One region of the Pseudomonas sp. TE31087 genome, then DNA from elsewhere that is predicted to be linked to it. Evidence: predicted binding sites of a transcription regulator. Region 1 holds the regulator's gene; each other region holds the start of a gene.
The links. The regulator sigma-54, encoded in region 1, starts transcription at its own class of promoters, with help from an activator protein. The targets are predictions, from matches to a motif close to ANTGGCATNNANNTTGCTNT.
Positions count from the first base shown of each region.

Region 2: a site for sigma-54 is predicted at 1,159-1,178, ahead of ACZ899_RS11035 (CmpA/NrtA family ABC transporter substrate-binding protein). Genes of this name have one in related genera too.
Region 3: a site for sigma-54 is predicted at 846-865, ahead of ACZ899_RS00195 (flagellar basal body rod protein FlgF). Genes of this name have one in related genera too.

Region 1 is NZ_JBXVNN010000001.1:5,358,342-5,360,520, forward strand. Features, by position in the region: gene ptsN (PTS IIA-like nitrogen regulatory protein PtsN) at 1-113, opposite strand, end outside; gene hpf (ribosome hibernation-promoting factor, HPF/YfiA family) at 126-434, opposite strand; gene ACZ899_RS24240 (RNA polymerase factor sigma-54) at 513-2,012, opposite strand.
Region 2 is NZ_JBXVNN010000001.1:2,475,041-2,477,219, forward strand. Features, by position in the region: gene ACZ899_RS11030 (quinone-dependent dihydroorotate dehydrogenase) at 68-1,093, opposite strand; gene ACZ899_RS11035 (CmpA/NrtA family ABC transporter substrate-binding protein) at 1,220-2,179, shown strand, end outside.
Region 3 is NZ_JBXVNN010000001.1:39,992-42,170, reverse strand. Features, by position in the region: gene ACZ899_RS00195 (flagellar basal body rod protein FlgF) at 48-788, opposite strand; gene ACZ899_RS00190 (beta strand repeat-containing protein) at 1,006-2,179, opposite strand, start outside.

The DNA.
Region 1 (2,179 bases):
GGTACTTGCTCGGCGATCAGGTTGGCGACCTTTTCCAGGGCGCGCTTCTTGCTGCCGCCCGGCACGTTCACGAGGGAACGGCCGGGGGTCAGGATGGTTTCAAGTCGGATCATGGATGAGGGGGATCAGCGGGCGGCTGCGCCTTGCAGCAGACTTTGCTGTTTTTCCTTGTGTTTTTTCAGTTGGCGATCAAGTTTGTCTGCCAGGGCGTCGATCGCCGCATACATGTCTTGATGTTCGGCGTTGGCGACGACTTCGCCACCGGGAATCTGGAGTGTGGCTTCCACCTTCTGCTGCAGCTTCTCGACCTTCATGATCACCGTCGCATTGGTGATCTTGTCGAAATGACCCTCCACGCGGGCGAGCTTCTCAAGCACGTAATCGCGCAGTGGTTGGGTGACTTCTACATGCTGTCCACTGATGTTGACTTGCATACAGCTTCTCCTTTGTTGCCCGTGCATAAAGAGGCAGGTATTGCACCTGCCACTGAAACGCTGTGGCACATCCCGGGGCTACATCAGTCGCTTGCGCTCGCTCGACGGGGCGATGCCCAACGATTCGCGGTACTTGGCGACGGTGCGACGGGCTACCTGGATGCCTTGTGCCTCCAGTAAACCAGCGATCTTGCTGTCACTCAATGGCTTTTTCTGATTTTCCGCCGCCACCAGTTTCTTGATGATCGCGCGGATCGCCGTGGACGAGCATTCGCCGCCTTCGGCGGTGCTCACGTGGCTGGAGAAAAAGTATTTCAGTTCGTAGATGCCGCGCGGGGTGTGCATGTATTTTTGCGTGGTCACCCGGGAAATGGTCGACTCGTGCATGCCCACCGCCTCGGCGATATCGTGCAGCACCAGTGGCTTCATGGCCTCGTCGCCGTGGTCGAGGAAGCCGCGCTGGTGCTCGACGATCTGCGTCGCCACCTTCATCAGCGTCTCGTTGCGGCTCTGCAGGCTCTTGATGAACCAGCGCGCTTCCTGCAACTGGTTGCGCATGAAGGTGTTGTCGGCGCTGGTGTCGGCGCGGCGGACGAAGCCGGCGTACTGCGGGTTGACCCGCAGGCGCGGTACCGCTTCCTGGTTGAGCTCGACCAGCCAGCGCTCGCTGTCCTTGCGCACGATGACGTCAGGCACGACGTACTCGGGCTCGCTGGACTCGATCTGCGAGCCGGGCCGCGGGTTGAGGGTCTGCACCAGTTCGATGACCTGGCGCAGTTCGTCTTCCTTGAGCTTCATGCGGCGCATCAGCTGGCTGTAGTCGCGGCTGCCGAGCAGGTCGATGAAGTCGGTGACCAGGCGCTGGGCCTCGCTCATCCACGGTGTCGAGGCCGGCAGCTGGCGCAGTTGCAGCAGCAGGCATTCGCCCAGGGAACGGGCGCCAATGCCGGCAGGTTCGAACTGCTGGATGCGGTGCAGCACCGCCTCGACCTCGTCCAGCTCGATGTCGAGTTCCGGATCGAAGCCTGCGCAGATCTCCTCGAGGGTGTCTTCCAGGTAGCCCTGGCTGTTGATGCTGTCGATCAGGGTGACGGCGATCAGGCGGTCGGTGTCGGACATCGGCGCCAGGTTGAGCTGCCACAGCAGGTGGCTCTGCAGACTCTCGCCGACCGAGGTGCGGGTGGTGAAGTCCCACTCGTCGTCATCGTTGCTCGGCAGGCTGCTGGCGCTGGTCTGGTAGATGTCTTCCCAGGCGGTGTCGACCGGCAGTTCGTTGGGGATGCGCTCGGCCCATTCGCCGTCTTCGAGGTTTTCCGCGGTGCTGCTGGTACTGGTTTCCTGGAAACTGTTGTCCTGGACTTCGGCGGTCGGCTTGTTCTCGGCGTTGTCCGCCATCGGATCGCTGTTGTCGAAGTCCTCGCCGTCTTCCTGACGTTCGAGCATCGGATTGGACTCCAGCGCTTCCTGGATTTCCTGCTGGAGGTCCAGGGTGGAGAGCTGAAGCAGACGGATGGCCTGTTGCAACTGCGGGGTCATCGTCAGTTGCTGGCCCATTTTTAGGACGAGCGATGGTTTCATGGCTGGGGCTTGATACCTTGTTGCCGGCGCGCATGCGCCATCCACTACACGGAGGGCGCCTGGGCGCCGATTTTAAGCAAGTTGTATGCCTGAAATTGCAGCGTTTGCCTAGAGCACTGTAACAACTTAAGCCTCGAACAGGCGCTTGCGCCAGTGCTCCGGGCAGG
Region 2 (2,179 bases), 2.9 Mb from region 1:
GTCCGCCCAGGCAACTTGTCCTGGCGCCATCGCGGGACAAGCCCGCCCCCACGGCTACCGGTTCATTTCATGCTTTCGGCATCGCGGCAATGGCATCCACTGCTTCACGAATCAGCGACGGGCCTTTATAGATGAAGCCCGAATAGATCTGTACCAGGCTCGCCCCTGCGGCGATCTTCTCGGCCGCATGACGCCCCTCGGTGATCCCGCCCGCCGCAATGATCGGCAGCTTGCCACCCAGCTCACCAGCGAGCACTTTCACCGTGTGAGTGCTCTTTTCCAGCACCGGCGCACCCGACAAACCACCAGCCTCGCCACCGAACGGCAGGCCTTCGACGCCCTCGCGCCCCAGGGTGGTGTTGGTGGCGATCACCGCATCCATTCCCGATTCGACCAACGCCGCCGCCACCAGGGCGGTCTCCTCGTCACTCATGTCCGGCGCGATCTTGATCGCCAGCGGTACGCGCTTGCCGTTTGCCTGCGCCAATTGCTCACGGCGCTCGGCCAGGGCATCGAGCAGTTGCTTGAGCGAATCGCCGAACTGCAGCGAACGCAGGCCGGGGGTATTCGGCGAGCTGACGTTGACGGTGATGTAGCTGGCGTCGTTGTAGACCTTCTCCAGGCAGATCAGGTAGTCGTCCTGGGCCCGCTCGACCGGGGTGTCGAAGTTTTTGCCGATGTTGATACCCAACACGCCGGTGTACTTCGCGGCACGCACCCGCGCCAGCAGGTGGTCGACGCCCAGGTTGTTGAAGCCCATGCGGTTGATGATGGCCGTGGCCTCCGGCAAGCGAAACAGCCGAGGCTTGGGGTTGCCCGGCTGCGGGCGCGGCGTCACGGTGCCGATCTCGACAAAGCCGAAGCCCAGTTGGGCAAAGCCATCGATGGCCGCGCCGTTCTTGTCCAGGCCGGCGGCCAGGCCGACCGGGTTGGCGAAGTTCAAGCCCATCACTGTCACTGGCAACGCCGCCGGCTGCTTGCACAGCAGGCCGTTGAGCCCGAGACGGCCACCGGCGCCGATCAGGTCCAGCGAGAGGTCGTGGGAGGTTTCCGGGGAGAGCTTGAACAGCAACTGGCGGGCCAGGGTATACATGGGTGGGCGGACTCGCGGTGTGTGAGGGGGCGATTATAGCCAGCGCGCCGCCGGGGCGACAGGGCAATGGCACATGGGTTGCTAAGTCCGTTGCATGCAGTCAATCGCGAACGCCTGAGGATTCTCGTGAACACAGCCCTCCCGACAACGCCCCTGGCCTGGGTCAACGGCAGCGACGCGCCGGAAAAGCCCAGCCTGGACATCGGTTTCATGGCCCTGACCGACTGCGCCTCGGTGGTGGTCGCCGCCACCCAGGGCTTCGCCCAGCAGTTCGGCCTGACCCTCAACCTGCGCCGCCAGGCGTCCTGGGCCGGGCTGCGCGACAAGCTGGTCAGCGGCGAGCTGGACGCCGCCCACTGCCTCTATGGCCTGGTGTACGCGGTGCACCTGGGCATCGGCGGCGTGCCCGCCAGCCCCTTGGCCGTGCTCATGGGCCTTAACCAGAACGCCCAGGCCATCAATCTCTCCCCCGCGCTGCAGCGCAAGGGCGTGACCAGCCCCGAGGCACTGGCGCGGCTGGTGCACCAACAGGGCGCACAACTGACGTTCGCCCAGACCTTTCCGACCGGTACCCATGCCCTCTGGCTTTACTACTGGCTGGCCAGCCAGGGTATCCACCCGCTGCGCGATGTGACCAGCGTGGTGGTGCCCCCTGCGCAGATGGCCGCCCACCTGCAGGCCGGGCGCATCGACGGCTTCTGTGTCGGCGAACCCTGGTCGGCGGACGCCGTCGCCAAGGGGCAGGGCTTCACCCTGGCCACCAGCCAGTCGATCTGGCCCGACCATCCGGAAAAGGTCCTGGCCAGTGCCCGCGGCTTCGTCGAACAGTACCCCAACAGCACCCGGGCGCTAATCAAGTCGGTACTCGCCGCCGCACGCTTCATCGAGCAGAGCCAGGAGAATCGCCGTGGCACGGCGCAACTGCTCAGCGGCAGCGCCTACCTGGGCTCCCCGGTCGGCAGCATCGAGCCGCGCCTGATCGGCGACTACCAGGATGGCCTGGGCCATCGCTGGCACGATCCCCACGGCCTGCGCCTGTTCGACCAGGGTCGGGCCAACCTGCCGTACCTGTCCGATGGCATGTGG
Region 3 (2,179 bases), 5.3 Mb from region 1:
TAGTGTTCTCCTCGTGCGCCTGTTTTACGGCACCCGTTCAAATGTGATTAGCCGATCTGCAAAACCCGAGCCATGGCTTGATCGCCTTCCTCGGCCGCTTTCATCATCTTGACGTGCAACTCGAACTGTCGGGACAGCGCCAGCACCGATGTCATTTCCTCCACGGCATTGACGTTACTGCCTTCGAGGAATCCCGACACCACGCGCACGTTCACGTCCATGTCGGCCGGCTGGCCGCTGGCGGTACGGATCAGCCCGTCCTGGCCCTTGGTCATGCCCTTGATGTCAGGGTTGACCAGCTTGATCCGGTCGACCTCGGCCATCACCCGCGGGTCCTCGCCCATGGCGCGGATGCTGATGGTGCCGTCATCGCCGATCTCGACCTTCTGCTCCGGTGGTATGGCGATCGGACCGCCATTGCCGATTACCGCCATGCCGTTGCCGGCGCGCAACACACCGAGGGCGTCAATGTTCAGGCCGCCAGTGCGCACGTAGGCCTCGCTGCCATCGGGGGCCTGCACGGCAATGAAGCCGTTGCCGCTGACCGCCACGTCCAGCTCGCGACCGGTTTCCACCAGCGGACCGGCACTGAAATCGGTGGCCGGCCGTTCGCTCATGGCAAACGCACGCGCCGGAAAGCTGTCGCCGAACACCGGCATCGAACGGGCCTGCTCCAGATCACGCTGGAAGCCGTTGGTGGAAACGTTCGCCAGGTTGTTGGCATGGGCCTTCTGCGCCAGCGCGTTCTGGCTGGCGCCGGTCATGGCCACGTAAAGCATCTTGTCCACAGTCATCCTCCGCTGCACGGGCGATCGATTGCCGGTCGCCGTGGCTGTACGAAGCTTCGAGCAAGTTTCGCGCCAATTACCACAGAAACGACAAAGACCCCGGTTTACGGGGCCTTTGCCGAAAAGCACGCTGTCAGAGAGACAAAATCTCGGCGGCGGGTGCCTGACAGCGGCAAGGCTTGGCCGCCTGCGGACGCTGTCAGACGCCGCTTGCCTGTCAGGTGATGGTGAAGGTGTCGCCGTTGTTGGTCTGGAACGACTCGATGGTATTCGAGCCGGCGTACCAGTTGCTGAGCATCACCCCCGAATCGAGGTTGCCGGCATTCCAGTCAGCCTTGGAGAAGATGAAGGCATTGACGCCATCGTTCTGCACCACGACATCCTGGAAGGTCTGGATGTTCTTCAGCACCACCACGTCGACACCTGCGCTACCGGTATCCTGGATCACCACGCCCGCCTTGGAGTAGATCGTGTAGACATCACTGCCCTCGCCACCGAAGGCGTAACCGGCCGACATCATGTCCAGGCGGTCGGCGCCGGCGCCACCATAGAGTTCGTAGGCAAAACCGTTACCAACCAGGCGATCGTTGCCATCATCGCCATACGCCTTGCCGTTGGTGGTCTGGATGGTGTCGTTGCCGGCATCACCATGGTAGACGGAACCCGTGTCGTTCAGCGCACCGGTGATGGTGTCGTCGCCGTCACCGCCATTGACGACATCCGCCTGGGCGACCTGGGTGTTCGCCGGGCGCGCCAGGGCACCGAAATCGGTGGAGTAGATGCCATCCCCGTAGAGGATGTCATTGCCCGCACCGCCATTGATGACATCGTCGCCTTCGGCGCCATAGAGCGTGTTCGCACCGGCATCGCCATTGAGCACATCGGCGAACGCGGAGCCCGCCAGCCCTTCGATTCCACTCAGCACATCACCCTCGGCATGCCCGCCAGCCACAGTACCTGCGGCAAGATCGATCGACACGCCGGCATTGCTCGAGATGTACCAGGCCGAATCCCGACCGGCCCCACCATTGATCACATCCGCGCCAGCACCGCCAATGAAGTTCTCGTTCGCAGTGGTCCCCACGAACGTATCGTTGAACGCCGTACCCTCGAAACTCTCGATACTGGTGAACAGGTCATTACCGGTAGCGTTCAGATCGAGCGTAAACCCGGCGCCCTCGCCGGCGAACGTCAACAGATCGACACCTAGCGAGCCATTGAAGTCGTTGGGCTGGTCGTTGGCCACGAAGACATCGCCCGACGACGAGCCGACGAACTTCTCGATGCCCTCGAAGGTATCGCCCTCGGCGATACCGCCATGCACGCCGGTCTTGAGATTCAGGAGAATGCCGACCGTGCTGTCGCCATACGAAACGGTGTCGATACCCGCG